DNA from 4 places in the Pseudomonas sp. NPDC079367 genome. Region 2 is predicted to be linked to each of the others. Evidence: predicted binding sites of a transcription regulator. Region 2 holds the regulator's gene; each other region holds the start of a gene.
What was found. Region 2 encodes sigma-54, which starts transcription at its own class of promoters, with help from an activator protein. Its sites were predicted from a motif close to ANTGGCATNNANNTTGCTNT; they were not measured.
Positions count from the first base shown of each region.

Region 1 (5,450 bases), on a different contig from region 2:
TTTCGCCAGATCACATGCAGCGTGCGCAGTATTTCAAGCAGCTTTGGTCGCGCTATCAGCAGAGCCGCGATCTGATCAGCGTCGGCGCCTACGTCGCCGGCGGCGATCGCGAGACCGACCTGGCGATTTCCCTGCAGCCGCAGTTGGTCAGGTATCAGCGCCAGGGCCTCAACGACAAAATCAATCTGGGTGAGAGCCAGGCCTATCTGGAAACCCTGTTCGCCCCTGCGGCGGGCGGGTAACCGGCCATGGCCGTCAGTCGCGCCGCGCGCCTTGCACCGGTGGTGGAAATGGCCGAACAGGCCGAGAAAGCCGCCGTGCAGCGGCTTGGTTATTTCCAAGGTCAGGTAAAAGTCGCGGAAAGCAAACTGGCCGACCTCAATGCCTTTCGTCTGGATTACTCGCAGCAATGGATCGTGCGCGGCAGCACCGGCGTCACCGGGCAATGGCTGCTGGGCTTTCAGGGCTTTCTGGCGCAACTCGACACCGCCGTCGACCAGCAACGGCAAAGCCTGGTCTGGCACCAGAACAAGCTCGACAAGGCGCGTGAGGAGTGGCAACAGGCGTTTGCCCGCGTCGAGGGTTTGCGCAAACTGGTGCAGCGCTATCGCGACGAGGCGCAGCGCCTTGAGGACAAGCGCGAGCAGAAGCTGCTGGATGAGTTGTCGCAGCGCTTGCCGCGACGTGATGCCTTCTAAACCTCAGCGCTAATCCCTGTGGGAGCGGGCTTGCTCGCGAATGCATTCGACCAGTTGATGCAATATTGACTGACACGCCGCATTCGCGAGCAAGCCCGCTCCCACACTTGTTCCACCGTTGCGCCTTGCCCCAACCCTATCCAGCTGCTAAACCTTGTACAGGTTCGTCAATGACAAGGAAGCCAGTCAATGTCAGTCGTTACAGAAGTTTCACCGGATGGTCACAAGCTGACCATCGCGGTCAAAGGCCGGTTCGATTTCGGCCGCCATCAAGAATTCCGTGAGTCGTATGAGCGGCTCCCGCGCAAACCCGAATCCATCGTGGTCGATCTCAAAGAGGCCACTTACCTCGACAGCTCGGCGCTGGGCATGCTGCTCTTGCTGCGTGACCATGCCGGCGGCGACGAGTCGGATATCCGCGTCGTCAACAGCAGTTCCGATGTGAAGAAAATCCTCGCGATTTCCAACTTCGACAAACTCTTCGACATCAGTTGACGCCCATGCAGGCGCAAGAGCCGCTCACCGTTCTTATTGCCGAAGACAGCGCCGCCGACCGGCTGCTGCTGTCGACCATCGTCCGTCGTCAGGGCCATCAGGTTCTGACGGTGGCCAACGGTGCCGAAGCGGTCGATACCTTCAAAAAACAGCAACTCGATCTGGTGCTGATGGATGCGTTGATGCCGGTGATGGACGGCTTTGAGGCGGCGCGGCAGATCAAGGCGCTGGCAGGTGAAGCGCTGGTGCCGATCATCTTCCTCACCTCGCTGACCGAAAGCGAAGCGCTGGCCCGTTGTCTGGAGGCCGGTGGCGACGATTTTCTGGCGAAGCCTTACAACCAGGTGATCCTCGCCGCCAAAATCAAGGCGATGGATCGTTTGCGGCGTCTGCAGGCGACGGTACTGCAACAGCGCGACCTGATCGCCAGGCATCACGACTATCTGCTCAACGAACAACGCGTGGCCAAAGCGGTGTTCGACAAGGTTGCGCATTCGGGCTGCCTGAGTGCGCCGAATATCCGTTACCTGCAATCGCCGTACGCACTGTTCAACGGCGACTTGTTGCTCGCGGCGTACACGCCGGCCGGTGACATGCACGTCATGCTCGGCGATTTCACCGGCCACGGTTTGCCAGCGGCGGTGGGTGCCATGCCGCTGGCCGAAGTGTTCTACGGCATGACCGCCAAAGGTTACGGGTTGGCGGAAACCCTGCGCGAGATGAACGCCAAGCTCAAGCGCATCCTGCCGGTGGACATGTTCTGCTGCGCCACGTTGCTCTGTTTGAGTTTCCAGAGCCGCTCGGTAGAAGTGTGGAACGGCGGCATGCCCGACGGATACTTGCACCGCATGGCCAGCGGCGAGCGGGTGCCTTTGCCGGCGCGACATCTGCCGCTGGGGATTCTCGGTGCGCAGGCCTTCGATGACCGTACGGATGTGTACCCGATGGCTGTTGATGATCGGGTGTTTCTGCTGTCCGACGGGGTCATCGATACCTGCGATGCCAATGACCAATTGTTCGGCGTCGAGCGCCTGCAGCAGGTCTTTGCGGCGAACCGGGAGCCGGATCGGCTGTTCGAGGATATCGAGCAGGCGTTGCGCGATTTTCGCGGACAGGCCCGGGATGACGTGAGCATGGTCGAGGTCAGCCTGCTGGAGTCGGCGCAGGCGCACGGCGCGGCGCCGGTGTACTCCGACAGCGGCCAGTCGTGCCCGCTGGACTGGTCGGCCAGTTTTGAGTTTCGCGGTGCCACGCTCAGGCGATTCAATCCGATGCCGTTCCTGTTGCAGTTGCTGCTTGAGGTACACGGCCTGCGCGCGCAAAGCGGGGCGCTTTATAGCGTGCTCGCCGAGTTGTATTCCAACGCGCTGGAGCATGGCGTACTCGGGCTGGATTCCAGCCTCAAGCGCGATGCCACTGGGTTTGCCCGTTATTATGAAATGCGCGCGGCGCGGCTGGAGGCGCTGCAGGACGGCTTCGTGCGCGTGCATCTACAGGTGAAACCGCAAAGTGAGGGTGGACGCCTGGTGATCCGGGTCGAGGACAGTGGCGAGGGCTTCGATGTCGCGCGGGTCATGGAGCGGCCCGTGGATAACGTCCGCTTGTCGGGCCGTGGCATCAGTCTGGTCCGGCAGTTAGGGCGCAATGCCAGTTGGTCGGACCAAGGTCGTAGTGCCAGCGTGGAGTTTTTCTGGGAGATTGGGGCATAATCCGCCCATTCTTGATCAAGGAGTGAGCAAGTGACTGACCCACATGTAGATCGCGATGTCCTCGACACCTTGCGCGAGGTGATGGAGGACGGCTATCCGGAATTGCTGGAGACTTTTCTGGCAGATTCGGAAAGCCGCCTGCACGAATTGCAGGACAGCACCAGCGCCAAAGCGTTGTCTGATGTCGCCCACAGCTTCAAGGGCAGCGCCAGCAACATGGGCGCCATCCGGCTGGCAGCGTTGTGCCAGGATCTGGAGTCGAACGCTAAGGACAAAAGTCCGGAAGCGCTCGCGCAACTGGTTGCCGACATCCATTCTGAATTCGTCGACGTACGCCCGGTGTACGAAAACGAAAAGCACCACGTCCACACCCACTGAATCCGTCGTCCGGCGCTTTTCGCAGGTGTCTGGCCAAACTGGCCCGGCACTTGCAGTCATTTTGCTCAACTGTACCTACGATCCCAGTGCAGCGGAGACCGTGTCATGCCTGCGACCCCCAACATTCTTCTTCAGACCGCCGCTCAGGCCAAGGCGCAAGCAGCCTCTGCCAAATCGTCGGCAATGGCCGCAGATGCCGGGGACAAGGCTTCCAGCTTCGCCAAAGTGTTCGCCGATCAGGCGCCGGCCAAGCCTGCCGTGAGTGCTGACAATTCAGTCAAACCGGCACGCGACAAGGTCGCAGACGGCAGCAACAAAAAGGACGTCGGCAAAGATCAGTCTGCCGCGCCTGAGCCAGCGGTTGCCGATAGCGGCAAAGCGTTGCCTGCCGAAAAACCGGCGGCGAGCGAAGACGCGAATGCCGCAGACGATGACGCCACTGAAACAGTACAAACCCCTGTGGCCGATGCCGCGCCGGCAGACCCGACGCTCGATCCGGCCTTGGCGCAAATCGTCCAGCCACTGGTGGCAGCGCCTGTTGTGCCAGCCCCCGTAGTCGCAACGCCAGCCCAGCCGGAAACCGAAACACCTGCCTTGGCCGCGGTGCCGGGCATGGTCAAGGATCCGGCGGCAACCGACAGCGATTTCGATCCTTCGGCTGACCCGCTTGACTCGCTGCCAGCCGTTCGCATGGCGATGGAGCAGGGCGGGCATATTTCCGCCGCCAGCCAGGCTCAGCCCAAGGCTACTCCCGCGCAAGCTCAGGCCGACGGCGAACTCACCGCGGCGCAGAACTTCGCTGCCGGCATGGCCAGCATGCTGGACGTGCAGGCAGACAAGGACAGCACCAGCCAGGGCGGCGAAAAGGCCTTTAGCGGGCTGATCGATGATGGCCTGAAGGATCTGAAATCGGCTACCAGCGACACCCGCGTCGACGACTTCGCCAACCGACTGGCAGCACTGACCCAAGCCGCCACGCCAAAAACCGCCAATGCGCTGCCGGTGAATCAGCCGATCGCCATGCATCAGAGCGGCTGGACCGAAGAAGTGGTCAACCGCGTCATGTACCTGTCCAGCGCCAACCTGAAAGCCGCCGACATTCAGTTGCAACCGGCGGAGCTTGGGCGCCTGGATATCCGCGTGAACATGGTCCCTGATCAGCAAACCCAGGTGACCTTCATGAGCGCGCACCCGAGCGTGCGTGAAGCGCTCGACAGCCAGATGCATCGCCTGCGCGACATGTTCAACCAGCAGGGCATGGGCCAGGTCGACGTCAACGTCGCCGACCAGAACCGTGGCTGGCAGGGGCAAGGGCAGGAGCAGGCGCAGCAGGGCCAGAGCGGTCGCACCAGCGCCGCGGGCGGGCGTCTGGATGCGGCGGATGAAGAATTGGCACCCGCTGCTATTGCCGACGTCGCCGCTCAAACAACAAGCGTGATCGGCACCAGCGCAGTCGACTATTACGCCTGATGTAACGCAGAACCCAGTGTGGGAGCGGGCTTGCTCGCGAACGCGGCGTCACATTCAACATTGAGGTTGTCTGTCACACGGCATTCGCGAGCAAGCCCGCTCCCACAGTTGTTTTGCGGTGCCATCCAATATCCTCCGGACACTTCTGGCATAACACTTGCTCTTGCCTTGCCGTGCGACTGTGAAACCCCCGATTAGTGACGGATTATTGGCATGGCGAAGAGCGAAGCTGCAGCAGTAAAAGACCCCGCAACCAAAGGCAAACTCAAGCTGATCATCGTGATCGTGCTGGCGTTGCTGGTGGCCATTGGTGCATCCGTCGGTGGCGTGCAGGTGATGAAGTTTGGCGAATACGTGCACTCGCTGTACGTGCCGACCAGCCTCAACCTGGTCAAGATCAAGCCGTTGCGCGGCACCGCGCTGTTCATCCTCGACGCCAAACTGGTGTTCAAACTGGTGGACAACTTTTTCGGCGGCGACGGCCGTCACGCGAAGATCGAAGGGCGTGAATTCACCCCGACCGAACTGCGCGTGGTGCGCATGGTGCTCGAGCAGGCCTTCGTCGATCTGAAGGAAGCCTGGCAGGCGATCATGGAAGTCAACTTCGAGTACATCAACTCGGAAGTGAACCCGGCCATGGCCAACATCGTCGGCCCGAGCGAAGCGATCGTGGTCTCCACCTTCCACATCGAACTCGATG
Region 1 is NZ_JBITTW010000027.1:30,942-36,391, forward strand. It holds gene fliI (flagellar protein export ATPase FliI) at 1-242, shown strand, start outside; gene fliJ (flagellar export protein FliJ) at 249-698, shown strand; gene ACIGDJ_RS19345 (STAS domain-containing protein) at 888-1,193, shown strand; gene ACIGDJ_RS19350 (SpoIIE family protein phosphatase) at 1,199-2,902, shown strand; gene ACIGDJ_RS19355 (Hpt domain-containing protein) at 2,933-3,280, shown strand; gene ACIGDJ_RS19360 (flagellar hook-length control protein FliK) at 3,386-4,750, shown strand; partial or broken gene fliM (flagellar motor switch protein FliM) at 5,066-5,450, shown strand, end outside.
Region 1: the regulator sigma-54 is predicted to act here: its motif matches at 3,329-3,348, upstream of ACIGDJ_RS19360 (flagellar hook-length control protein FliK).

Region 2 (5,450 bases):
CATGGCGGTTGGCGTGTCTGCAGGTGGCGGGATGGCGGATGCCGACAGCCTGGCGATGGGCATCGCCTTGCAGGATGTGCCGGAGGGTCTGGTGATTGCGCTGGTGCTGGCCGGCGCAGGAATGTCACGGGTCAGAGCGTTTCTGATCGGCGCGGCGTCGGGGGTGGTGGAACCGGTGTTTGCGCTGTTATGTGCGTGGCTGGTGAGTCTGGCCCAGGTGTTGTTGCCTTTGGGATTGGCGCTGGCTGCGGGGGCAATGTTGCTGGTGGTGACTCACGAGGTGATTCCCGAGTCGCGTAGGCATGGCCATGACAAGCTGGCCAGTCTTGGCTTGTTGATCGGGTTTTGTCTGATGATGGCGATGGACACGGCGCTGGGTTAAGAAGGTCAAAAGATCGCAGCCTTCGGCAGCGCCTGCATCTGGAATGTGCCTCCCTGCAGGCGCTGCCGCAGGCTGCGATTTTTTGATGTTCGGCGGTCAGCCGCCTTCGTCGAAGTAGTTGTTGATCAGCTCCACCAAGGCGTCCATGGCCTCTTCAGCCTGTGCGCCTTCGGTGCTCAAGTGGATTTTGGTGCCTTTGCCCGCTGCAAGCATCATCATTGCCATGATGCTTTTACCGTCCACTGTGGTCTCGGGCGTGCGACCCACTCTTATCGTCGTCTCGGGAAACTTGCCGGCCACGCCGACAAATTTGGCCGATGCCCGGGCGTGCAGACCCAGCTTGTTGATGATTTCGATTTCACGAGCAGGCATCGCGATGTGAGTCCTTTAGGTGAGGTCGCGGTGGCGAACCTGGACGTTCTTGAGGGTTTTCTGCAGGGCCTGGCCCAGGCGTTCGGTCAGGTAGACGGAGCGGTGGTGTCCGCCGGTGCAGCCAATGGCAATGGTGACGTAGGCGCGATTGCTGGCGGCGAAACGTGGCAGCCACTTGTTCAGGTAAGCGAAGATGTCCTGATACATTTCTTCGACATCCGGCTGCTGCGCCAGGTACTCGGCCACCGGTGCATCGAGGCCGGATTGCGCGCGCAGCTCCGGTTTCCAGTACGGATTGGGCAGGCAACGCACATCGAACACCAGGTCGGCGTCGACCGGCATGCCACGTTTGAAGCCGAACGATTCAACCAGAAACGCAGTGCCGGGCTCCGGCTGATTCAACAGCCGTAACTTGAGGGTGTCGCGCAGTTGATACAGATTCAGGCTGGTGGTGTTGATTTTCAGGTCGGCCAGATCGGCGATCGGGCCGAGCAGGGCGGTTTCATCGTGGATGGCTTCGGCCAGTGAGCGATTGGCATTGCTGAGCGGGTGACGACGACGGGTCTCGGAAAAACGCTTGAGCAGGGTTTCTTCGTCGGCGTCCAGATACAGCACATCGCACTTGATATGCTTGGCGCGGACGTCTTCGAGCAGTTCGGGGAAGCGTGACAGATGGCTCGGCAGGTTGCGCGCATCGATCGACACGGCCACCAGCGGCTGCGCCAGCTCGGTATGGATCAACGCCCGCTCGGCCAGTTCCGGCAGCAAACCGGCCGGCAGGTTGTCGATGCAGTAGTAGCCGTTGTCCTCAAGGACGTTCAGGGCGGTACTTTTACCCGATCCCGAACGGCCACTGACGATGATCAAACGCATGATTAGTGCCCGTTCTGCTCGTCCAGTACAACCTGGTACAAGGCTTCGTTGCTCGCGGCGCTGCGCAGCTTTTCGCGCACTTCCTTGCGATCAAGCATGCTCGCGATCTGGCGCAACAACTCCAGATGCGCGTCGGTCGCGGCCTCCGGGACCAGCAGCACGAACAGCAGGTCAACCGGGGCGCCGTCGATGGCGTCGAAATCGATTGGAGCTTCAAGGTGCAGCAGCGCACTGACTGGCGCCGTGCAGCCCTTGAGGCGGCAGTGGGGAATGGCGATGCCGTTACCAAAACCGGTGGAGCCGAGTTTTTCACGGGCGATCAACGCCTCGAAAACATCCTGCATCGCCAGATCCGGCACTTCGCGGTGGATCAGGTTGGCAATGTGTTCGAGGGCTTTTTTCTTGCTGCCGCCCGGCGCGTTCACCTGGGAACGGCCGGGGGTCAGGATGGTTTCAAGTCGGATCATGGGATAGGGGTGTTAACGACCGGTCGCGCCCTGTAGGAGGCTCTGGGTCTTTTCCTTATGCTTTTTGAGTTGGCGATCCAGCTTGTCGGTGAGTGAGTCGATCGCAGCGTACATGTCAGTATCTTCTGCGTTGGCGACCACTTCGCTGCCGGGGATATGCAAGGTGGCTTCGATCTTCTGCTTCAGTTTTTCGACACACATCGTCACCTGCACGTTGGTGATCTTGTCGAAATGTCGCTCCAGTCGTTGGAGTTTTTCCTCGATGTAGGAACGCAGAGGTTGGGTCACTTCCAGTTGGTGTCCACTGATGTTGACTTGCATACAGCTTCTCCTTCGTTGCCAGTGCATAAAGCGGCAGGCCGAAAAGCCTGCCACTGGAACGCTGTAACGTGGCTTACATCAACCGCTTGCGTTCGCTCGAAGGCGCGATTCCGAGGGATTCGCGGTACTTGGCGACGGTGCGGCGAGCCACCTGAATGCCTTGTGCCTCCAGTAAACCAGCGATCTTGCTGTCACTCAACGGCTTTTTCTGATTTTCCGCAGCGACCAGTTTCTTGATGATCGCGCGGATCGCCGTGGACGAGCATTCGCCGCCTTCGGAGGTGCTGACGTGGCTGGAGAAAAAGTATTTGAGTTCATAGATACCGCGCGGGGTATGCATGAATTTTTGCGTAGTCACCCGGGAAATCGTCGATTCGTGCATGCCGACTGCTTCGGCGATGTCATGCAATACCAACGGCTTCATCGCTTCGTCGCCGTACTCCAGAAAACCGCGCTGATGCTCGACGATCTGCGTGGCTACTTTCATCAGGGTTTCATTGCGGCTCTGCAGGCTCTTGATGAACCAGCGGGCTTCCTGCAACTGATTGCGCATGAAGGTGTTGTCGGCGCTGGTGTCGGCGCGTTTGACGAAACCGGCGTACTGGGCGTTGACGCGCAAGCGTGGCACCGATTCCTGGTTCAGCTCAACCAGCCAGCGTTCGTTGTCCTTGCGCACGATCACGTCAGGAATGACGTATTCGGCTTCGGTCGACTCGATCTGCGAGCCCGGGCGCGGATTAAGGCTCTGCACCAGCTCGATGACCTGGCGCAGTTCGTCTTCCTTGAGCTTCATGCGGCGCATCAACTGGCTGTAATCGCGGCTGCCGAGCAGGTCGATGTAATCGGCGACGAGGCGCTTGGCCTCGGCCAGCCACGGTGTTTTGGCCGGCAACTGGCGCAGTTGCAAAAGCAGGCATTCGCTGAGGTTGCGCGCGCCGATCCCGGCGGGCTCAAATTGCTGGATGCGATGCAGGACGGCTTCGATCTCGTCGAGTTCGATGTCCAGTTCCGGATCGAACGCTTCAAGAATTTCTTCGAGTGTTTCGTCCAGATAGCCCTGATTATTGATGCAGTCGATCAGAGTGACGGCGATCAGGCGATCGGTGTCGGACATCGGCGCCAGGTTCAGTTGCCAGAGCAGGTGGCTCTGCAGGCTTTCGCCGGCGGAGGTGCGGGTGGTGAAATCCCATTCGTCGTCATCGCTGCTGGGCAGGCTGCTGGCGCTGGTCTGATAGACATCTTCCCATGCCGTATCCACGGGCAGTTCATTGGGGATGCGTTCGTTCCATTCGCCATCCTCGAGGTTATCCACCGTCGGAGCGGCTTCCTGATAGGAAGGTTCCTGGATTTCGGCGGGTTTCTGTTCGGCGTTGTCGGCCAGAGGATCGGCGTTGTCGAAGTCGTCGCCTTCTTCCTGGCGCTCGAGCATCGGATTGGATTCCAGAGCCTCCTGGATCTCCTGTTGCAGGTCCAAGGTCGACAATTGGAGCAGGCGGATGGCCTGTTGCAGCTGCGGTGTCATCGTCAGCTGCTGGCCCATTCTCAAGACTAGCGATGGTTTCATGGCAGGGGCTTAACACCTTATTCGCCGGCGCTTTGCGCCATCCACTACAGGGCGCCGAAGCGCCAAACTTAAGCAAATTATATGCCTGAAACTGAAGTGTTTGCCTAGAGCGCTGTAACAATTAAAGCGGATAAATGCGCCTTGAATCGATACAGCGCTGTCGCGCTTACAGGCGGAACTCGTGACCCAGATACACTTCCTTGACCAGATCGTTGGCCAGGATGGTCTCGGCATCGCCTTCAGCGATCAGTTGACCGTCGTTCACGATGTAAGCGGTCTCGCAGATATCCAGGGTCTCGCGGACGTTGTGGTCGGTGATCAGCACACCGATGCCTTTGGCCTTGAGGTGGTGGATGATCTGCTTGATGTCGCCGACCGAGATTGGGTCGACACCCGCGAACGGTTCGTCGAGCAGAATGAATTTTGGCGCAGTGGCCAAGGCTCGGGCGATTTCCACCCGACGGCGCTCGCCGCCGGACAGGCTCATGCCGAGGTTGTCGCGGATGTGGCTGATGTGGAATTCCTGCAGCAGGCTTTCCAGCTCCTTGCGGCGACCGGCCTTGTCGAGCTCCGGGCGGGTCTCGAGGATCGCCATGATGTTGTCGGCAACCGACAGTTTGCGGAAGATCGACGCTTCTTGCGGCAGATAGCCGATACCGGCCTTGGCGCGGCCGTGCATTGGCTGGTGGCTGACGTCCAGATCATCGATCAGCACGCGGCCCTGATCGGCCTGCACCAGGCCGACGATCATGTAGAAGCACGTGGTCTTGCCGGCGCCGTTGGGGCCGAGCAAGCCGACGATCTGCCCGCTGTCGATCGACAGGCTGACGTCACGCACGACCTGGCGGCTTTTATAGGCCTTGGCCAGGTGCTGAGCTTTCAGAGTTGCCATTACTGGGATTTCTCTTCGGTTTTCTTCTTCGGCTGGATCACCATATCGATGCGCGGACGCGCTTCGGTGACCTTGCTGCCCGTGGCGCGACCGGCGCTGGCCAGTTTTTTCACGGTGTCATAGACGATTTTTTCGCCTTGGGTGACGTTGCCGTCCTTGTCGACGACCTTGGCCTTGTCGATCAGCACCACACGGTTTTGCTGAGCGTGGTATTGAATCGTCACGCCGTAGCCTTGAACGGGCTTGGCGTCGCCCTGCGTCTGCAACTGCTCGAAGTAAGCCAGGTTGCCCACCGAGGTCACCACGTCGATGTCGCCATTGGGCGCGCGAGTCATCGTCACGGTGTTGCCTTTAACGATCATCGAGCCCTGGGTGATGATCACGTCACCTTTATAGGTGGCGATGCCATTCTTGTCGTCGAGTTGGGCGTCGTCGGCCTGAATGCGGATAGGTTGCTGCTGATCGTTCGGCAGGGACCAGGCGCTCGCGCTTCCCAGTGCTGCGCCCAGACTGAGCAAAATAGGGAGGGTTTTAACGAGCCTCATACTGTCCTCTTACGTTCGATTGCAGGTGTATCCT
Region 2 is NZ_JBITTW010000052.1:16,730-22,179, forward strand. It holds gene ACIGDJ_RS26080 (ZIP family metal transporter) at 1-382, shown strand, start outside; gene ACIGDJ_RS26085 (HPr family phosphocarrier protein) at 479-754, opposite strand; gene rapZ (RNase adapter RapZ) at 770-1,627, opposite strand; gene ptsN (PTS IIA-like nitrogen regulatory protein PtsN) at 1,630-2,094, opposite strand; gene hpf (ribosome hibernation-promoting factor, HPF/YfiA family) at 2,107-2,415, opposite strand; gene ACIGDJ_RS26105 (RNA polymerase factor sigma-54) at 2,489-3,979, opposite strand; gene lptB (LPS export ABC transporter ATP-binding protein) at 4,146-4,871, opposite strand; gene lptA (lipopolysaccharide transport periplasmic protein LptA) at 4,871-5,416, opposite strand; gene lptC (LPS export ABC transporter periplasmic protein LptC) at 5,403-5,450, opposite strand, start outside.

Region 3 (5,450 bases), on a different contig from region 2:
GGTGCTGGAAAACGGCGTAGTCAGCCTCAGCACCGAGTACAAACTCAATTTGTCGAAACAGACCGAATTACTGCTGAACAACGTTGCGGTGAGCATCGCTCCGTTCGCCATCAAGGCCCCGGATGGACGCCCACTGGCCAGGCTCGAACGTCTCGACGTCAGCGAAACCTCGCTGGACCTTGCCAGGCAGCAAGTGGTGGTCGGCAAGATCCGCAGCAACAAACTGGAAACCTGGGCCGCGCTGGAAGCCGACGGACAACTGGACTGGCAGAAGCTGTTCGCCAGTCAGCCTTCGAAACCTGCTGCCAAAGCCGCCGCCGAACCGGCCGATGCCCCGGCTGCCGCCGACTCGCCGAAGCCTGAATCGACTGCAGCGAGCAAGCCATGGCAGGTGCTGGTCAAGGATGTGCAACTGCGCAACTACACGGTTCATCTCGCTGATCGTTCGGCGCAACCGGCGGTGGCGCTGGACATCACCCCGCTGAACGTCGACCTGCAGGATTTCGACAGCCTCAATGGCTCGCCTTTCAAAATCAAGCTCGACAGCGGCCTGGGCAAACAAGGCAAGATCAGCGCAGACGGCACGGTGAATCTGGCCCCGGTCAACGCGCAACTCAACGTAAAAACCCAAGACGTCGACTTGCGCGTCGCGCAGTCCTACATCAACCCGTTCATTCGTCTGGAGCTGCGCAGCGGCATGCTCGGCAGTGACCTCAAGGTCGACCTGAAAAGCACCGAACCACTGGCGCTCAGCGTCACCGGCCGCGCGCAGATCGATCAACTGCACACCCTCGATACGCTCAAGACCCGCGACTTCCTCAAATGGCAGCAAGTGGTGGTCGACGGCATCAACTATCAGCACGGCGACAGCCTGTCGATCGACAAGGTCAACCTGTTGCAGCCCTATGTGCGATTCATGATCAACGATGATCGCACCACCAACGTCGACGACCTGCTGATCCCGCAACCGGCCGACAGCGGAGCAAAAAGCACCGCAGCCAAACCGGCCGGCAAGGACAAGCCGCTGGGCATTCACGTCGGCGCGATCGCTATCAACGACGGTTCGGCCAACTTCGCCGACTTCAGCCTGACGCCGAATTTCGCCACCGCCGTGCAGCAGCTCAACGGCCAGATCGGTACCATCGACAGTCGCCAGGCAAAACCGGCCAGCGTCGACATCAAAGGCAAGGTCGACCGCTACGCGCCGGTGACCATCAAGGGTGCGGTCAATCCGTTCGACCCGATGGCCAGCCTCGACATCGCCACCAGCTTCAAGCGCGTCGAACTGACGACCCTGACGCCCTACTCCGGCAAATTCGCCGGATACCGCATCCGCAAGGGCCGGCTCAACCTTGACCTGCATTACCTGATCACCAAGGGTCAATTGAAGGCTGAGAACAAAGTTGTCGTCGAGCAACTGCAACTGGGCGAGAAAGTCGACAGCCCCGATGCGGTGAGTCTGCCGCTTAAACTGGCGATCGCCCTGCTCAAGGATGTCGACGGCAAGATCTCCATCGAATTGCCGGTGACCGGCGATCTGAATAATCCGCAGTTCAGCGTGATGCCGATCGTCTGGCAGACGCTGCGCAACCTGATCGTCAAGGCCGCCGCCGCACCGTTCAAGATGATTGGCGGACTGGTCAGTGGCGGCGGCTCCGAAGACCTCGGCACCGTATCCTTCGCGCCGGGTTCCAGCGATTTGAGCAAGGACGCCGAAGCGGCGCTGGTGAAACTGTCGCAAGCACTCAAGGAACGTCCGGCGCTGCGCCTGGAGATCGAAGGCACTGCCGCAAAAAGCAGTGACGGACCGTTGCTGGCCGAGCAACGTCTCGAACGTGAATATCAGTACAACTACTACAAGATGCTTCAGCGCCGTGGCGACAAAGTCCCGGCCCAGGCCTCACTGCTGCAAGTACCTGAAAGCGAGAAAGGAGCCTTGCTCGAAGGCATCTACCGCACCCGCCTGAAAACCCAGCCACCGGCAGAATGGAAAGACCTGGGCAAAGAGGAACGCACGGCGAAAATGCGCCAGGGCGTTATCGCGTTCTGGAGCGGCAGCGATGTGCTGCTGCGTCAGTTGGGCCAGGATCGCGCCAGCACCATCAAGGATTACCTGGTCGACAAGGGCAAGCTCGAGGATGACCGCGTGTATTTCATCGACGCCAACCTCGGCGAGGCCGAAAGCGATGGCCGCGTGGTTACACAAATGCACCTGGATGCAGAATGACCGTGCGTAACTGGCTGGCGGTGCTCGCTCTGACGTGCGCCGCCGGCCACGCGTCGGCTTCGGATACATTGCGCTGTGGCAGCCAGTTGATCAGCCTCGGCGACCGCGCAAGCGAGGTGCTGCAAAAGTGTGGAGAGCCGGTGAGCCGTGACGTGCTTGGCTACAAGCGCAGTGCCAATCGCCGCGAGGAGTTTCAGGTCGAGGAATGGTCCTACGGCCCGAACAACGGCATGTACCAATACCTGCGCTTTGAAGGTAACCGCCTGCGGCAGATCAACAGCAAACGCGGTAACTGAGAAGATCAAAAGATCGTCCGATCTTTTGATTCTCCAAATAGAACAGGCCCCGACACAAGTGCCGGGGCCTGTAATGGTCACATCCGTGTGACCGTTCGCATGAACTCTAAAGTTGCGGCAGACGTATTGCTCGGCCCGTCTGTCGCGTCTTCTCCCGGTTCAGGCGAGAAGTCTTGCCTTACTCGGCTTTCAGGCCGTCAGCGGAGACCGCTTTAACGCCTTTGATTTTCTTGGTGATGTTCACAGCGGTGGTTTTCTGAGCTTCGGTAACAGCTACGTCAGAAGACAGGGAAACTACACCTTTGTTGGTTTCGACTTTGATGTCGGTGCCTGGAATACCTTTTTCGGTAACCAGATCGCTTTTCACTTTGGTAGTGATCCAGGTGTCAGAAGTAGCTTCTTTGGCCTGAGTCATTTCACCGGCAGCCAGAACCATTGGCGACTGGGTAGCCTGAGTGGTCTGGGCGAAAGCGCCACCAGCCATGGTCAGGGTCAGAGCGGTAGCAGCGGCAGTGATAGCGAACTTCTTCATACGAGTAACTCCTGTTTTTACTGGAAGTCTGCTGTAACGCTTGTCAGCAGGGTTACCGGAGATAGTGCGAACGCTGTGCCAACTTTTTCCGTCGTATAAAATCGTTTAAAAACAATGAGTTATGAAAAACCGTGAATTTCATTTTCATGCAAAATGCATGACTCGAGTGAAATTCACATGCAAGTTGCGGTTTTCCGGAAAGTTCATAAGTCGCTGAAATTATTGGAGCTTTTGTGAAGGGGTCTGAAACGAAAATGCCCCGCAGTGCGGGGCATTTCCAGTTCGGACAGCAACGTGATTACGCACCGCTGGCCGTGCAGCCTCGAGGAGCGTAGTCCGAGTTTACGGTTGTCGCGCAGGTCCATACTCCGGAGGTATTACCCGTAGCAGCACCGGAACGAGAGAGAGTCACGGTTCTCCCCAATACCGGACCCGGTGCATTGAGCAGAGTGCAGGTAATCGAACCTTCGCCAGTCGCCGCTGTACCCGTGACTGCCAACGTACAGTTGGAAGTGGCAGTCGTACCGTTAGCCACGTTGGCCAGACTCGGCGCGGTGCCCTGATTGATCGTGTCCTCGAACGGCACTTTCAATGCACTGATCTCCGCCAACCCCGCCGTCACCTTCGACCGCGCCTGATACTTCGAATACTGCGGCAGGGCGATCGTCGCCAAAATACCGATGATCGCCACAACGATCAGCAGCTCGATCAATGTGAAACCTTGTTGTTTTTTCATAAACACGCTCCATGCATGAGTCGAAATCTCATGATCTGAACAAGGCTCAGCACAGCCCATGCCAACGCCTTTCAGGCCCCGCCCGCTGGGCGCGCGCAATCCGCTGTGCCGTTTCCTACAACCTGTAACCGCACTATCTGACACTTTTTGTCACCTGCACGGGCCGTGTTTGGCGCTGTCACTTGACTAGGCTATAAGTCATGAACGGCAAGCGTGCGGGATCCCCATGAATGACATCGCTCTGAGCGGTCTGGCCAAGCAATTGGTCCAGGCCGAACTGCTCACGGAAACAAGTGCCCGGCAATCCTGGGCGCAGGCCCAGCGCAATCGTGTGTCGCTGGTCAATTACCTGGTGCACAACAAACTGGTCAACAGCCGGCAGATCGCCGAGATCGCTTCCGAACATTTCGGCATGGCCCTACTCGATCTGCATTGCCTGGACAAAGAAACCCAGCCCAAGGGGCTGGTCAGTGAAAAACTGGTTCGTCAGCACTGCGCCCTGCCGCTGTGGCGGCGCGGCAACAAACTGTTCGTGGGGCTTTCCGATCCGAGCAATCAGCAGGCGATCAGCGACATCCAGTTCAGCACCGGCCTGAGCACCGAAGCGATTCTGGTCGAGGACGACAAGCTCAGCGACGCCATCGACAAGTTCTTCGACAGCCACACCTCGGGCCTGGAAGAAATGGCCGATGTCGATCTCGACGGCCTCGACGTCGAATCCATCGATGACAGCAAAAAGGACGTTATCGGCGGCCTCGATGCGGACGACGCCCCGGTCGTGCGCTTCGTGCATAAAATGCTGCTCGATGCGATCAAGAGCGGCTCTTCCGACCTGCATTTCGAGCCCTACGAAAAAAACTATCGGGTGCGCATGCGCACCGACGGCATGCTGCGTGAGGTGGCCAAGCCGCCAATCCAGTTGGCCGGGCGCATTGCCGCGCGTTTGAAGGTAATGGCCAGTCTGGATATTTCGGAACGGCGCAAACCGCAGGACGGGCGCATCAAGATGCGTCTGTCAAAAAGCAAATCCATCGATTTCCGCGTCAATACCCTGCCGACGCTGTGGGGTGAAAAAGTGGTGATCCGGATTCTCGACCCGTCCAGTGCGCAAATGGGCATCGACGCCTTGGGTTACGAAACCGAACAAAAGGCCTTGTACCTCGCTGCGCTGAAACAGCCGCAAGGGATGATTCTGGTCACCGGCCCCACCGGCTCCGGCAAAACCGTGTCGCTGTACACCGGGCTGAACATCCTCAACACCGTCGACATCAACATTTCCACCGCCGAAGACCCGGTGGAAATCAACATGGAAGGCATCAACCAGGTCAACGTCAATCCTCGGCAAGGGCTGGACTTCGCCCAGGCGCTGCGTTCGTTTCTGCGCCAGGATCCGGACGTGATCATGGTCGGCGAGATCCGCGACCTGGAAACCGCCGAGATCGCGATCAAGGCTGCGCAGACCGGCCACTTGGTGCTGTCGACCCTGCACACCAACAGCGCGGCGGAAACCCTCACGCGCCTGCACAACATGGGCATTCCCGGTTTTAACATCGCCACCTCGGTCAGCCTGATCATCGCCCAGCGTCTGGCGCGCAAGTTGTGCGCGCACTGCAAGCGGCCGCTGGAAATCCCGCACGAAACCTTGCTCAAGGAAGGCTT
Region 3 is NZ_JBITTW010000031.1:30,243-35,692, reverse strand. It holds gene ACIGDJ_RS20790 (DUF748 domain-containing protein) at 1-2,227, shown strand, start outside; gene ACIGDJ_RS20785 (DUF2845 domain-containing protein) at 2,224-2,523, shown strand; gene ACIGDJ_RS20780 (BON domain-containing protein) at 2,702-3,055, opposite strand; gene ACIGDJ_RS20775 (pilin) at 3,354-3,791, opposite strand; gene pilB (type IV-A pilus assembly ATPase PilB) at 4,018-5,450, shown strand, end outside.
Region 3: the regulator sigma-54 is predicted to act here: its motif matches at 3,838-3,857, upstream of ACIGDJ_RS20775 (pilin).

Region 4 (5,450 bases), on a different contig from region 2:
GCTGGCAGGTAGGTCGCCAGGTCAGTCGCGGTGCCGTTGATCGGTGCGTTGGCCTTGAACGTGTAAGTGCCGACCGGCACCACGGTGCCGGCGGTGTCCTTGCCGTCCCAGGTGAAACTGGCATCGCCGGCAGCGCGGCTGCCCAGGTCGATGGTGCGCACGGCTTTGCCGTCCTTGTCGGTAATGGTCACGGTGCCGGCGGCAATCGTCGAAGGCACGGTGACCGAACCGGTCAGGCCTTTGCTCGGGTCGTCGAGCTGGGCGGTATTGGTCTGCACGATCACGTTGCGACCAACCAGCGACGAAGCCTGCAGCGCCTGCGACGAGTTGTAGTTGCCGGCAAGGCCACTGACCGTGGAGTTCAGCGTGGTGATGCCTTCCAGGCTGCTGAACTGCGCCAGTTGCGCAACGAAAGCGCTGTTGTCCTGCGGGTCGAGCGGGTTCTGGTTTTTCAGCTGGGTGACCAGCAATTGCAGGAAAGCATCCTTGCCCAACGCCTGGCCGCCGGTGGCACTGTCGGTCGCCGAAGCGATGCCGCCGGAGGTGGTGCCGCTGGCCTTCTTCGACGAGTTGGCCAGGATGTCGTTCATGCTCAGGCTGCTGGTGGTATCCGTAACGCTCATGGCAGTCGCCCCTTATTACTGACCGAGGGTCAGTACCTTCTGCATCATGGTTTTGGCGGTGTTCATCATTTCGGCGTTGGTCTGGAACGAGCGGCTCGCGGAAATCATGTCAGCCATTTCTTCCACCACGTTGACGTTCGGGTAGTAGACGTAGCCCTTGGCGTCGGCGGCCGGATGGTTCGGCTCGTAGCGCGCTTCGAGGTTGCTGTCATCCTCGACCACGCCCAACACCTGAACACCCTGACCGGCCGCGTCCTGGTTCTGGAACAGCGAGTTGCTGCCGCCGGCCTGGCCGCCCTGGAACATGGTGGCAAACACCGGGTGGCGGGCGCGGTAGGTCTGGTCGATGCTCGAGGAAACGGTTTCGGCGTTGGCGATGTTCGAGGCGACGGTATTCAGACGCGTGGTCTGCGCGCTCATGCCGCTGCCGGCAATGTTGAAAACGCTGGACAGGGACATGGATTATTCTCCGCGCAGGGCTGACACCAGCCCTTTGAATTTGCTGTTGAGCAAGGTGAAGCTGGCCTGGAAGCCGACGGCGTTTTCCGCGTAGTTCGACTGTTCCAGTTGAGCGTCAACGGTGTTCTGGTCGATCGAAGGCTGCATCGGCGTGCGATACATCAGCGACTCGTCGCCATTGCCCAGCCCTTCAGCTTCGATGTGACGGCTGTTGGTCATGTTCAGGGCAAAGTGGCCGCCGGTCCTGGTCTTCTCGGTCTGTGCTTCGAGCACTTTGGAGAATTCCAGATCCCGCGCCTTGTAGTTCGGGGTGTCGGCGTTGGCGATGTTGTTGGCCAGCACTTCGGCACGCTGGGCGCGGAAGCCCAATGCCTTTTCGTGAATGCCCAGCGCTTTGTCGAAGCTGATGCTCATGTCGGGAACCTTCAGGTGACCGGTTTTTCGTAACTGAGCTTTAGCAAGCGCCGTGCCAAATGGGCAAAGTCCCGTATTCCGGGGCTTTGCGCCAAACAGGCAAAGCGGCAATGCCAGAAAAGCGGCAACCGGTTTCCGCCGTATGCCGCTTTTCTGCCGCTGTCGCCTGCCAACACCGAACCTGTAGGAGCTGCCGAAGGCTCGGGGTGCGGTGTCAGGCAAAAAAAACGGGAGGCCTTTGAGGGCCTCCCGTTTTTTGTATTGCCGCGAACCGGTTATTTCGCCTTGTAGATAATCCCCGGGCTGCACTGAACCATCTGGTAATGATCCGGCAAACCGTTCAGCGCTTCGGAAGCACCGAGGAACAGATACCCGCCCGGCTTCAACGTGCTGTGAATGCGCAACAGGATGTCCTTCTTCACTTCGGCAGAGAAGTAGATCAGCACGTTGCGGCAGAACACGATGTCGAACTTGCCCAGCGCTGCGTAGCTGTCGAGCAGGTTGAACGAGCGGAACTCCACCCGGCTCTTGATCGGCGCCTTGACCACCCAGCGACCCGGCCCTTTCGGGTCGAAATAGCGTTGCAGGCGTTCCGGCGACAGGCCGCGACCGATCGCCAGGCTGTCGTACTCGCCGGTCTTGCAGTTGTTGAGCATCAGGCCCGACAGATCGGTGGCAACGATTTGCACGCCCATCTTCAACTGACCAAGGTTGCTGCGCTCGAACTCGTCGATCGACATCGACAGCGAATAGGGTTCCTGCCCCGACGAGCAGGCCGCCGACCAGATGCGCAAACGCTGGTTGGGACTGGCCTTGATCGCTTCCGGCAGTACCTTGTTCTTCAAGACTTCAAACGGATAGGTGTCGCGAAACCACAGGGTTTCGTTGGTCGTCATGGCATCGACCACCTGCTCGCGCAAACCGCTGCGCGGCTGGGTCTGGATGCGCTGCACCAGCTCACCCAGCGACTTGATGCCTTGCTGCTCCATCAGTTTGTTGAGACGGCTGGAGACCAGATACTGCTTGTTTTCACCGAGCAAAATGCCACAGGCCTTTTCCAGGAAGACCCGGAACTGTTCGAAATCCAAATTACCCGTAGACAATGGTGCCGCCTCTTAAATCGTGTTGAACACCAGGAGCAGAAGGCCCCTAGCTGATATCTGCTGCTTTGATCCGGTCGACTACCCGGGATGCGAGGTCATCAGGACGGAATTTGGCCAGAAAGTCATCAGCGCCGACTTTCTTCACCATCGCCTGATTGAATACCCCCGACAACGAAGTATGCAGGATGATATGGAGCTTTTGCATGCGTGCGTCGCCGCGGATTTCCGCCGTCAGGGTGTACCCGTCCATCTCCGGCATCTCGATGTCGGAAATCATCATCAGGAACTCTTCTTCCGGCTTCTTGCCCTCGTCGACCAGCTTGCGCAGGTAATCCAGCGCCTGCTTGCCGTCGTTCAGCGCCACCACCTCGACACCGATGGTCTGCAGACAACGCGTGACCTGCTTGCGCGCCACCGACGAGTCATCGACCGTCAGCACCCGCAGCGACAACGCCTTGGTCTGCGTTTCGACATCGACCACGCCCACCGAGATCGCTTCCGGCGTCGGTGCCACTTCGGCCAGCACCTTCTCGACGTCGATGATTTCGACCAGCTGGTTGTCGACCCGAGTCACCGCGGTCAGGTAGTGATCGCGACCGGTACCCTTGGGCGGCGGATGGATCTCTTCCCAGTTCATGTTGACGATGCGCTCCACCGAGCGGACCAGGAAACCCTGGGTCTTGGTGTTGTACTCCGTGATGATCACAAACGGGTTTTTCTTGTCTTTCAACGCACCGGAGCCCGTTGCCATTGCCAGATCCAGGATCGGAATGGTCGCTCCCCGTATATTCGCCACCCCGCACACGACAGGACTGGACTTGGGCATCAATGTCAGTGACGGGCATTGCAACACTTCCCGTACCTTGAACACGTTGATCCCGTAGAGCTGCGGCCCGTCGAGACGGAACAACAGCAGCTCGAGGCGATTCTGCCCTACCAGTTGCGTGCGCTGGTTCACCGAATCCATTACACCAGCCATGCCCAGACTCCTACACCAACGCCAAGTGTTGTTGCGACGCACATTCATTGCTAAACGGCACGGCGCTTGCTTTTTAACTCGTATGAACGCTCAAACGACATTTTCCCGACGCCTGACATCCTCCCTTCGCAAAGGGCTTTGCGCGGTGTCCGCCGTTTGCTGCTTGCTTGCTGGCAGTCCTGCCAATGCAGATGCGGTTACCTTGCCTGATATGCTTATCGGCGTGACTCAGGGCTTTCTTGAATTCACCGTAGAAGACTATTTGGCTTCCAGTCAAACCGAAGGCCGCTACGAAATCGAAGTCAACAAGCTCGACCCGCGCATGCGCATGCCCATGTGCGACAAGGAATTGACAGCCACCCTCGAGAGCCCGGCGCGACCATTGGGCCGCGTTACGGTGAAGGTCCGCTGCGAAGGCAGCTCGCCATGGACGGTGTTCGTGCCCGCTCAAGTCCGCCTGTTTCGCGAGATCGTGACCACCACTCGCCCGCTGAAACGCGCCGGCATTATCCAGCCGCAGGATGTGACCCTGCGTGAGCGCGACGTCAGCACGATCAATCAGGGTTTCCTGACCTCGGTCGACGAAGCGATCGGGCAAAAATTGACCCGACCAACGGTAGCCGATCAGGTCATCACGCTGGTGCATCTGGAGCAGGCCGAAGTCGTGCGTAAGGGCGACCAGGTGGTGATCACTGCGCGTAGCGGCACCCTCGCCGTACGCATGCCGGGGGAAGCACTCTCCAATGGCGGCATGAAAGAACAGATTCGAGTAAAAAACCTTAATTCTCAAAGAGTTATCAAGGCGCAGGTGATTGCGCCGGGACAGGTCGAAGTGGCCATGTAAAAGCCCTGTGGAGAAAACTGGCGCCGATCCCGTCGCTTCCCTAAACTGTGCCGCAGCAGGTCTCGCAACGGCGCATGCAAGCTTATGGTTAATTGGGCCTAAAGTTTTTCAGGGGATAGCCGAAAACATGGCAAGCGTCCAAATTCCCAGAGGTTTTTATCATGGTTATCGATTTCAGCCGTTTGAACAGTTCCTCGTCTCTGACAGGCAATACACGTACCAGCAACGCCAAGGAAAGTGCTGAAAACAGCCCCTCCGCGCCGCTGAATACCCAGGCCGAACAGGCCAATGCCGCCAAAAGCGGGGAGTCGGTACACCTCAGCAATGAGGCTCAACAGTTGCAGAAGGTCACTGACAAGCTGCGCGATCAGCCTGCTGTCGACAAAGCCCGCGTGGCCGAGTTGAAAGCCGCGATTGCCGATGGCAGCTATAAAGTCGACAGCAACCGTGTAGCCAGCAAACTGCTCAACTTCGAAGCCCAGCGCTAGGCTTTTGCCGGCGCCAGGCTTTTGGACGCTTAAACCCCAAGGCCAGCCATGCACGACACTAACTTATTGCAACTGATCAACGACGACTTTGCTCCAGCGCAACAATTGCTGGAGTTATTGCAAACCGAATCCCTCGCTTTGCATGGTCGTGACATGCCGCTGCTGGAAGACATTCTGGCGACCAAGCAAGCGTTGATCATTCTGCTCGAGCAGCATGGCCGCAAGCGCAGCGAAATCCTCGCCAGCCTCAACCTGCCGACCGATCGCAGCGGGCTTGAGCAACTGGCCAGCCAATCGAGTATTGGCGAGCAGTTGCTGGCTCAGGGCGATGCACTGACCGCGCTGATTGCGCAGTGCCAGGCCGCCAACGTCAAGAACGGCCAGTCGATCCAGATCCAGCAGGCGACCACGGCCAATCAGCTGAAGATCCTCACCGGCGGTGAGCCGCCAGCGCTGTACGACGCCAGCGGGACCTTCGCCAAACCGGTCAAGCCGCGTACGCTCAGCCAGGCATGAGCCATTCGGTGGCCCTGCACTATC
Region 4 is NZ_JBITTW010000010.1:3,576-9,025, forward strand. It holds gene flgD (flagellar hook assembly protein FlgD) at 1-623, opposite strand, end outside; gene flgC (flagellar basal body rod protein FlgC) at 639-1,082, opposite strand; gene flgB (flagellar basal body rod protein FlgB) at 1,086-1,496, opposite strand; gene cheR (protein-glutamate O-methyltransferase CheR) at 1,772-2,599, opposite strand; gene ACIGDJ_RS11485 (chemotaxis protein CheV) at 2,646-3,578, opposite strand; gene flgA (flagellar basal body P-ring formation chaperone FlgA) at 3,661-4,422, shown strand; gene flgM (flagellar biosynthesis anti-sigma factor FlgM) at 4,584-4,910, shown strand; gene ACIGDJ_RS11500 (flagella synthesis protein FlgN) at 4,959-5,426, shown strand.
Region 4: the regulator sigma-54 is predicted to act here: its motif matches at 1,537-1,556, upstream of flgB (flagellar basal body rod protein FlgB).